Regions from separate parts of the Micromonospora sp. L31 genome, predicted to be linked through region 2. Evidence: riboswitches for the same ligand, from Rfam matches in the RefSeq annotation. Region 2 holds a riboswitch; the other holds the start of a gene.
What was found. Region 2 has a riboswitch for cyclic di-AMP ahead of ACTMS9_RS07595 (coiled-coil domain-containing protein). Riboswitches for the same ligand answer to the same signal wherever they lie in the genome.
Positions count from the first base shown of each region.

Region 1: linked by a shared signal. The riboswitch ahead of ACTMS9_RS02960 (coiled-coil domain-containing protein) and the one ahead of ACTMS9_RS07595 (coiled-coil domain-containing protein) in region 2 are both predicted to bind cyclic di-AMP.

Region 1 is NZ_JBQHDC010000001.1:602,913-608,135, reverse strand. Features, by position in the region: gene ACTMS9_RS02970 (copper-translocating P-type ATPase) at 1-1,297, opposite strand, end outside; gene ACTMS9_RS02965 (YibE/F family protein) at 1,616-2,956, shown strand; cyclic di-AMP (ydaO/yuaA leader) riboswitch at 3,123-3,253, shown strand; gene ACTMS9_RS02960 (coiled-coil domain-containing protein) at 3,258-4,277, shown strand; gene ACTMS9_RS02955 (carbonic anhydrase) at 4,340-4,993, opposite strand.
Region 2 is NZ_JBQHDC010000002.1:221,156-226,378, forward strand. Features, by position in the region: gene ACTMS9_RS07590 (hypothetical protein) at 1-472, opposite strand, end outside; gene ACTMS9_RS07595 (coiled-coil domain-containing protein) at 590-1,645, opposite strand; cyclic di-AMP (ydaO/yuaA leader) riboswitch at 1,650-1,781, opposite strand; gene ACTMS9_RS07600 (cation diffusion facilitator family transporter) at 1,923-2,837, opposite strand; gene ACTMS9_RS07605 (HelD family protein) at 2,999-5,116, opposite strand.

The DNA.
Region 1 (5,223 bases), on a different contig from region 2:
CGGCCCGGACGCCGCGCCCCGGCAGCGAACGGAAGCCGGCGGCCGGGGCCGGGTCGCCGCGCTCGGCGGCGGCCGCGACGATCGCCCGGGCCAGCGGGTGTTCGCTGTCCGCCTCGACCCCGGCGGCGAGCCGCAGCACCTCGTCCTCGCCGGTCCCCGGCGCGGCGGCCACCCCGACCACGGCGTGCTCGCCCCTGGTGAGGGTGCCGGTCTTGTCGAAGAGCACCACGTCGACGGTGCGCATCCGTTCCAGTGCGAGCCGGTCGCGGACCAGCACGCCGGAGCGGGCGGCCAGCGCGGTGGAGAGCGCGATCACCAGCGGGATGGCCAGGCCGAGCGCGTGCGGGCAGGCGATCACCAGGACCGTGACGGTCCGGACCACCGCCTCGTCCCGCTCGCCCAGCGCGGTCCACCCCACGACGGTCAGCACGGCGGTGCCGGTGGCGACGTAGAAGAGCCAGGCGGCGAAGCGGTCCGCCAGCGCCTGCGCCCGCCCGCCGGACTGCTGCGCCTGTGCCACGAGGCGCTGGATGCCGGCGAGGGTGGTCTGGTCGCCGACGGCCTCCACCCGAACCCGGATCGCCGAGTCGGTGGCGACGGTGCCGGCCACCACCCGGTCCCCGACCGTCCGGGAGACCGGGCGGGACTCGCCGGTGACCATCGACTCGTCCAGCTCGGCGGCCCCGTCGACGATCCGCCCGTCGGCCGGCACCCGCCCACCGGGGCGGACCAGCACCACGTCGGCCACCCGCAGGCCGCTCACCGGCACCCGTTCGGTGCCGCCCTGCGGCCCGACCCGCTCGGCGTCGTCGGGGAGCAGCGCGGCCAGCGCCGCGAGGGCGCCCCGCGCCTGCCCGACGGCCTTCATCTCCTGCCAGTGCCCGAGCAGCATGATGGTGACCAGGGCGGCCAACTCCCACCAGAAGTCCAGCTCGAAGGCGCCCAGGCTGGTGGCGAGCGAGGCGGCGTACGCGACGCTGATCGCCATCCCGATCAGCAGCATCATGCCCGGGGCCCGGTCGCGCACCTCGCGCACCGCGCCGACGAGGAACGGCCAGCCGCCCCACCAGAAGACCACCGAGCCGAGCACCGGCCCGACCAGGGACCGGCCGGGGAACTCCAGCGAGTAGCCGAACCACTCCATCACCATGTGGCTGGTGGCGACCACGGGCAGGGTCAGCGCCAGGCAGAGCCAGAACCGGCGGCGGAACATCTCCGGGTCGTGGCCGGCGTGCCGGTCGTGCCCCCGGTGCCGGTCCGACCCCGGGTGCCGCGCCGGTCCGGCGTGCTGGTCCATGCCCCCACGATGCCCGGTGAGCGCGCTGCCGACGGCACGAACCGGGCGGACCCGCACCGAACCTGGCTACGATTCACCGGCCATGACTCGCCATCCGCCGCTGCTGCCGCCGGCCCGCGTACCGCGCCGGGCTCGGCCGCCGTCAGCGACCGCCCGGGCGGGTCGCCACGCCGGGCGACCGCGCCGTCCGATCGCGCTGGGTGACCCCGCCGGCACCCAGGGCCCACCCCGGGGTACGCGGCCCGCCACGCGCGTCCCGCCGGTGAACCGAACGGCCGGCTGACACGTACCCCGCCCTGGATCGTTGGGAGACTCGCAATGGGCGCCGACCACACCCGTCCCGCTCCGTCCGCCCCATCGGGGGTGCGGCGGATCCTCGTCGCGACGGTGGTCCCGCTGTTCGTCGTCACGGTGATCGCCGCCCTGGTGCTGTGGCCGCGCGACTCGCGGCAGGCCGACGGCGGCGCCGAGCCGGCACGCCACCACGGCACGGTGACCCGGGTGGTGACCGAACCCTGCCCGCCGACCCCGGAGGCACCGCCCGGCGCGGCCGAAGGGCCGTGCGGGACCGTGACGGTCCGGGTCGAGCAGGGCCCGGACAGCGGCCAGCAGGTGGAGACACCGGTGCCCGCCGGTCCGGGCGCGCCCACCGTCGCGGTGGGCGACGAGGTGGTGCTGGTCCAGCTCGCCGACCCGGCCGACCCCACCGCCACCAGCTACCAGATCGCCGAACACCAGCGGGGCAAGCCCCTGGTGTGGCTGGTGGCGCTCTTCGCGGCGGCGATCGTGGCGTTCGGCCGGCTGCGCGGACTGGCCGCACTGGCCGGGCTGGGCGCCAGCTTCGCCATCCTGCTGACCTTCGTCGTACCCGGCATCGCGGCGGGCGGCTCGCCGCTGCTGATCGCGATCACCGGCTCGGCGCTGATCATGTTCGTGGTGCTGTACCTGACCCACGGGATCACCGCGCAGACCTCGGTGGCGGTCCTCGGCACCCTCGGCAGCCTGGTGCTGACCGGACTGCTCGGCAGCCTGGCCACCGCCGCCACCCACCTGACCGGGTTCGGCAGCGAGGAGGCCACCACGCTGTCGATGTACCAGCGTGACGTCGACCTGCACGGGCTGCTGCTGGCCGGCATCATCATCGGCTCGCTCGGCGTGCTCGACGACGTCACCGTCACCCAGGCCGCCACCGTCACCGAGCTGGCGCACGCCAACCCCGGACTGTCCCGGACGCAGCTCTACCGGGCCGCCACCCGGGTCGGCCGGGCGCACATCGCCTCCACGGTGAACACCATCGTGCTCGCGTACGCGGGCGCCTCGCTGCCGCTGCTGCTCCTGCTCACCGCCGACAGCCGTCCGGTGAGCCAGATCCTCACCAGCGAGTTCCTGGCTCAGGAGATCGTCCGCAGCGCGGTGGCGACGCTCGGCCTGGTCGCCGCCGTACCGCTGACCACCGCGCTGGCCGCGCTGGTCGCCACCGCCGGTCGTGGCCCGGCCGACGATCCGGCCCGGGACACCGGACCGGCACCCACGCCCCGCCCCTCCGCCGACCGGGACGCGGCGCTCGAGGCGCTGAGCGCGTCGCGTCCCGGCGGACCGTCCACCCCGGCCCCCGCACGGTGGCCCGACCCGGAAAGGAGCACGGACACCGCATGGTGAGACTCCGCTGCGTGACCGACGCCGACGCGGAACCTGACGAACGCGTCACTCGTCACGCATCGCTACGACGAAATAACGCTTTTAGTCGGGTTCTGGACGTAGATCCCCGGTACGACTCTCGGGTAACCTCGCTGCCGGTCACCGCCGAAGGCGCGCAGCGGCGCCTGCGGTACCGCCGCCCAATCGCCGCGAGGCGAGCCGGGGAACCAGGTACATGGGGTGAATCCGCGCGAGCGGTAGGGGCCACTTCCGTCCCGAACCCGTCAGCTAACCCGGTCGGCGGTCGACGGAAGGGAACACTGTGACGGCACCCCTGCGCCGCTGGTTGACTCCGGTGGTGGCCGTGTTCGCCGCGCTGGCCATCCTCGGCGGGCCGACAGCCGCGATCGCCGCGCCCTCGACCCCCACCCCCTCCGGGCACGAGGAGGACGGCGAGCCCAAGCTGCTCACCGACGTCATCGAGCTGCGCAACCGCGAGTACTCCAAGGCCAAGACGCAGCTGGAGAAGTCCAAGAAGCGCCAGCAGCAGCTCGGGCTGGAGGTGCGGCGCGCGCAGGACGAGCTGGCGGCGTTGCAGCCGACGGTCTCGCAGATCGCGGCGCAGTCGTACCGGACCGGCCGGATCGGCGCGGTGGCGATGCTGCTGGAGAGCGACGCCCCGGACTCGTTCGTCCGGCGCGCCGCCGCCCTGGACGAGCTGAACATGGTCAACGCGCAGAAGCTGGCCAAGGTCACCGCCGCCAAGAACCGCGCGGAGCAGGCCAAGCTGGCGCTCGACGCCGAGGTGCGCGAGCAGCAGAAGCTCACCAACGACATGGCCCGGGAGAGCCGGGAGGCGGAGAAGGCCCTCCAGCTGGTCGGTGGCCGGGGCTTCACCGGCGGCCTGGTCGACGCGACCTCGCCGGTCGCCCGGATCGGCCCCGGCCGGACGGCCGACGGCGGCTGGCGGCCCGAGTCGCGCACCGAGAACGACCCGACCACCTCCGGCACCATCACGCCGCGCACACTGCACGCGTACAAGGAGGTCCGGCGGGCCGGCTTCACCCGGTTCGCGGGCTGCTACCGGCCAGGTGGGCCGTGGGACCACCCGAAGGGCAAGGCCTGCGACTGGTCGTTGCAGCGGAGCGGCTTCGCGCCCTGGTACAACAACGACACCCGGATGTACGGCAACAACCTCGCCGCGTTCCTGATCCGCAACGCCGACCGGCTCGGCATCTACTACGTGATCTGGAACCGGCAGATCTGGTTCCCGGCGACCGGGTGGAAGTCGTACAGCGGACCGTCGAACCACACCGACCACGTACACATGTCGATGCTCTAGCGCGACGCGTACCGAACGAGGGCCGTCCCCGGTGGGGCGGCCCTCGTCGCGTGCGGGGGGTTTCAGCCTGCGACGGCGGTCGCCCGACCGTCGGCCTGGGCCGGCACGACGCTCGGCACCGCGGCCACCGTCCGCACCTCACCGGCGCTAAGCCGGTACGACATGCCAACCACCGCGCACCGCCCCTCGGCGACCGCGGCGGCCAGTACGGCGGAGTTGCCCAGCAGCGCCTCGACGGTCTGCGCGATGTGGATGTCGACGATCCCGTCAACGTCGTCGACGCCCTGCTCGGCGGCCCGCTGGAGGCTCGGTACCACCGCGTCCACCACCGCCCGCAGGTGCCCGACCGGCGGCGTGCCGGTCCGCGCGGCGTCCCGGGCGGCCTGCACGGCCCCGCAGGAGTCGTGGCCGAGCACCACCACCAGCGGGGTGCCCAGGACGCTCACCGCGTACTCGACGCTGCCGAGCACCTCGGGGCCGGCGGTGTGCCCGGCGGTCCGGACCACGAAGAGGTCACCCAGGCCCCGGTCGAAAATGATCTCGGCGGCGAGGCGGGAGTCGGAGCAGCCGACGATCACCGCGAACGGGTGCTGGCCGTCGGCGACCGCCGTCCGGTGCAGCGAGTCCTGGTTGGGGTGGCGCTGCGCGCCCGTCACGAAGCGCCGGTTGCCGGCGTGCAGCTCGGCGAGCGCCTGCGTCGGATCGGTCAGGGTCATTGCCTCACCTCGGTCCCTCGCGAGATCGGCCTGGTCATACCCGGCCGGCGACGGAGGCGGCCTCGCCGCCCACCGTCACACGCAGCGAAAGATACGTCAAGGGATACGTGATACGGATTTCATACATTACCGGGACGTGGGCAGCGTGTTTCGCCGCCGTGTCCCCGGGCCGTGCCCGGACGGCTCCGGGTGCGCGGAGGCCAGGGCGGAAATGCCGGCCGGCTGGCCAT
Region 2 (5,223 bases):
GGGGCGGCGGGACGGCCCGGCGGTTGCGGCCCCACGGCTTCCAGGTGGAGATCACGGTCATGGTGACCAGCAGGCCGGTGGAGACGGCCGGGGCGACCACCACGTCGATGCGCTGGTGTGCGGTGGCGTCCGGTCCGGCGGCGGCGCGCAGGTTCGGCGTCAGCGCGAACAGCACCAGGCCGATCATCACCGTGGTGAGCACCAGCTTGACCACCACCCAGCGCCAGCGCAGGAGCCCCCAGGGGGTCAGCAGCGCGCTGGTCACGCCGACCACCCAGACCAGCACGCTCAGCGGCGCGAAGAGCCACGTCGCCACCAGCGCCGCCGCCGGGTAGACCACGCCCGGGTCGGCACCGCGCAGCCCGGCGATGCCGAGGGTGAGCAGCACGAGGTCCGCGCCGAGCCAGCCCAGCGCGGTCACCAGGTGCAGGGTGAGCAGGGTCTTGCGGCCGTCGGGGGAGAGTCGGGTCATGCCTCGATGCTCGCCCGGCCGTTGCGCTGCGTCGTGGGCCGGGCGACGACATCCCGGGTACGTCGGCGCGCGTACGGCGGGGCCCGTCCGCCTCGGACGGGCCCCGCCGCCGGTCGGTCAGTAGACCGACAGGTGCACGTGGTTGGTGTGGTCGCTGGACGGGTCCCCGCCGGCCCCGCTGTACGACTTCCACCCGCTGCTGGGCAGCCAGATCTGCCGGTACCAGATCACGTACAGCACCCCGAGCCGGTCGGCGTTGCGGACGTGGTACGCGGCCAGGTTGTTGCCGTACGTCCGGTCCCCGCCGGTCGCGTCGCCGCCGAAGCCGCTCTTCTGCGCGGCGAAGTCGCAGGCCCGGCCCTTGGGGTGCTCGCCGGAGCCGCTGGGGCGGTAGCAGGAGACGTACCGGGTGAAGCCGGCCGCCTGGCTCTGCTTGAGCGCGTTGAGCATGCGCGGGGTGATGCAGCCGTTGGCCGGGGTCGGGTCGTTGACGCTGCACGACTCCGAGGGCCAGGACCCGTCGGGGTTGCGCGGCGCCGGCCGGGCGTTGGCGGTGGAGGTGCCGGCGTTGGAGCCGCTCCCGGTGCTGGCGGCGGGCTTGTCCGCGGCGGCCACCGCGAGCGCCCGCTCGGCCTGTTGCTTGCGCTTGGCCATCACCGCGACCTGCTTGCGCTCCTCGACGATCTCCTTGTCGAGCGCGGCCCGGGTGCGGGTGGCGTCGTCGCGGGTCCGGAGCAGGTTGCGCAGCTCCCGGTCCTCGTTGGAGGCGACCGTCTCCAGCGCCGCCGCCCGGTCCAGGAAGCCTTCGGGGCTGGAGCTGTTCAGCAGCGCCGACACCGGCCCGAGCCGCCCGGTCCGGTACGCCACGCCGGCGATCTCGCCGACCTTGCCCTGCCGGACGGTCAGCTCCGATTCGATGGTCTTGAGCTGGTTGCCGAGCTCCTGCTGCCGCTTGGTGGAGCGTTCCAGCGCGGCCTTGGCGTCGATCCAGCCCTTGCTGGCCGCGTCGAGCTGGGCGCGCAGCGCGGGGGTGCCGCCCTCGGGGTCGCCGGGGGCGGCGAGCCGGGTGGCGGGGGGAGCGGCGGTCGCCGGGACCGGCGCGGACGACACCCCGAGGGCGAGCGTCGCGACGACCGCGGCCGCCAGCCGTGCGGTGGTACGTCGTACGTGCATGCACATGTCCTTCCGTCAGCCGCCGACCGGGTTAGCTGACGGGTTCGGGACGGAAGATCCCTACCGCTGACGCGGATGCACCCCACGAACATGGTTCCCCGGCTCGCCCTGGCAGGCGATTAGGCGGCGGCCACCGCCGGCACCGGAGGGTGCCGCCTGGCGGAGGCCGGGACCGAGCCTACCGGTACGGGTGTGACACCCGCCCGTTTCGTGACTGAGGGTACTGGAGTGAATCCTGGTGTAGGTGACACAATGGGACAATAGGTGTCCGATTTCGTCACCACTCGACCTGCCCGCAGGCGCCGGGGGCGGCCCCCGGCTCGATCTGGAGGGTGGCGTGCTCGATGTGGAAGTCCTCGTGCAGGGCGGTGCGGGCGGCGGCCAGCACCGTGCCGACCTCGGCGCCGGGGACCATGGTGAGGTGGGCGGAGGCGACCTCCATGCCGGAGGTGAGCGTCCAGACGTGCAGGTCGTGCACCTCGGCGACGCCGGGGACGGCGGTCAGCCGGTCGTGCACGGCGGTCACCTGCAGGTGCTCCGGGGCGGCCTGGACCAGGATGCGTACCGCCGCGCGGCCGAGTCGCCAGGTGCGGGGGAGGATGAACAGGCCGATCGCGACCGCCACCGCCGGGTCGGCCCACCACCAGCCGGTGCCGGCGATGAGCAGCGCGGCCCCGATCACGCCCAGCGAGCCGAGCAGGTCGCCGAGCACCTCCAGGTACGCCCCGCGCAGGTTGATGCTCTCCTGCGCCCCGGGACGCAGCAGCGCGAACGCGACGAGGTTGGCCAGCAGGCCGAGCACCGCCACCGCCAGCATCGGCCCGGTCCGCACCTCCGGCGGGTCGCCGAACCGGCGGACCGCCTCGATCAGCACGTAGATCGCCACCCCGCTGAGCAGGACGGCGTTGGCGAGCGCGGCCAGCACCTCGAGCCGGTAGAGCCCGAAGGTGCGCTGCGGGTCCCGGTCGCCGTGCCGGGTGGCGGTGATGGCGGCCAGCGCCATGCCGATGCCGAGCACGTCGGTGAACATGTGCCCGGCGTCGGAGAGCAGGGCCAGCGAGCCGGTGCCGAACGCGGCGACGGCCTCGACCACCATCAGCGCGGCGAGCAGCGCGAAGGCCGCCCAGAGTCGCCCCCGGTGGCGGTGCGCCGCGTTCGTGACCGACCCGTGGTGGTCATGACCTGCGCCCACGCCCACACCTTCCGTCGCCCTGGCGGCCCGAACCCAATCTATGCTCACATCGCTATGTATGCAACTAACCCCGCACGCCTTCCCCCACCTTCAAAGAACGAGTGGCCGCCGCGCCCGGTACAGCCACTCATTCTCGGAACGTGCCCGACCCCGGGGCGGGGTCAGGGGGTGGGGTCGATGGTGGTGAGGCGTTGGGTGGCGCGGGAGAGGGCGACGTAGAGGGTGCGCACGCCCGAGCCGGGGTCGGCGCGGATCTCGCTCGGGGCGATGAGCACGACGCCGTCGTACTCCATGCCCTTGGCCTGGAGGCTGGTCACCACCTGGAGCCGGGAGCCGCCGCGGCCGCCCAGCCAGCCGGCCACCTCGTCGCGGCGCGGCACCGGCGTGATCACGCCAACGGTGCCCTCCACCTCGGTGAGCAGCGCGTCCACGGCCTGCACGGTCGCCGCCGGCAGCCGGTCGGCGGCGACGGTCAGCGCGACCGGCTCCACGCCGGTGGAGCGGACCGCCGTCGGCAGCTTCAGGTCGGGGTAGAGCCGGCGGATCTCCGCCGCCGCCACCGCGAAGATCTCCGCCGAGTTGCGGTAGTTCGTGGTCAGCGCGAAGCGGTGCCGCCGGCGCCGGCCGAGCGCCTGGTCCCGCGCCCGGTCCAGCTCCTGCGGGTCACCCGTCCAGGCGGTCTGCGCCGGGTCGCCCACCACCGTCCAGGAGGCGAGCCGGCCGCGCCGCCCGATCATCCGCCACTGCATCGGCGAGACGTCCTGCGACTCGTCCACCACCACGTGCGCGTAGTCGCGGTAGTCCTCCGGACGTTCCCGGGCCGCCGCCCGGGCGGCCCGCTGCCGGTCGGCGAACGTGCTCAGCTCGCGAACGCCGCCGGCCAGCTGGTACGGGTCGCGCTTGGCCCGGGCCGGCCGCACCGGCTTGCCCAGCAGCGCGTCCAGCTCGTCGAGCAGGGCGATGTCGGCCACCGTCAGCCCCTGCGCGTCCAGCGCCCGGTACGCCTCGACCAGCAGCGCGGTCTCCGCCCGGGACAGGATGCCGCCGGCGTAGCGGCGCAGCCGCTCCGGCCGGGCCAGCCAGCCCAGCACGTGCCGCGGGTGCAGCCGGGGCCACCACGCCTTGAGGAACTCGCGGAACTCCGACCGGTCGATGATCTCGTCCTCGAAGGCGCGCTGCTCCGGCAGCCGGGTGACGCCCAGCCGGCGGGCCTGGGCGTACAGCGCCGCGAGGACCGCATCGAAGGCGACCCGCCGGACCTCGTTGCGCCGCCCGCCCCGGGACAGCGCCCGGTCCCGGACGCCGTCCAGCTCGCGGCGCTCCAGCCGGAGCAGCTCGCCCCGGTAGAGCAGGCGCAGCTCGTCCGGCCCGCCCGGCACCGCGTCGCGCACCGCGCGCTCCAGCACCTTGCGCATCCGCAGCGAGCCCTTCACCGCCGCCACCTCCGGCGGGTCGGTCCTGGTCGCCGACATGCTCGGGAAGAGCGAGCCCAGCGAGTGCAGCGTGGCGGTCTCCTCGCCGAGCGAGGGCAGCACCGAGGCGATGTACTCCACGAAGACCGAGGACGGGCCGACCACCAGGATGCCGCCGCCGGCGTACCGGCTGCGGTCGGAATAGAGCAGGTACGCGGCCCGGTGCAGCGCGACCGCCGTCTTGCCGGTGCCCGGGCCGCCGGAGACGATGGTGACCCCGGAGCCGGGGGAGCGGATCGCCTCGTCCTGCTCCCGCTGGATGGTCGCCACGATGTCGCGCATCCCCCGGCCGGTCGCCCGGGAGAGGGTCGCCAGCAGGGCCCCGTCGCCGACCACCGTCATCTCGGCCGGCGCCGACTCCGGGTCGAGCAGGTCGTCCTCGATCCGGGTGACCTTCTCGGCCGACGACTGGATGGTGCGCCGCCGCACCACGCCCAGCGGCTCGGCCGGGGTCGCCTGGTAGAACGCGGCGGCGGCCGGGGCACGCCAGTCCACGACCAGCGTCTCGGCGTTCTCGCCCCGCACGCCGAGCCGTCCCACGTGCAGCACCTGGCCGGTCCGCAGGTCGAGCCGGCCGAAGACCAGCCCCTCGTGCTCGGCGTCCAGCACGTACCGTCGCTGCGCGGCGTGGAACACCATCGCGTCCCGCTCGACCAGCGCGCCGAAGTTGCCCACCCGGGCCAGCCGGTAGCCCTCCTTCTCGGCCTGCGCCGCCGAGCGGCGCAGTTCGGCCAGGCGGGCGTACACCCGGTCGAGATGCCGCTGCTCGGCGGCGATCTCCTGTTCCAGGGTGGTCTGGTCGGTCAACGTGACGGCTCCTGTGCGACGGCGGCGGCCGGGCGCGGGCGCACGCCAGGCGGAATGAGGGTACGGGCAGCCTGCCACCCCCCTTCGGGGCCATGCCGCGTCCCGCG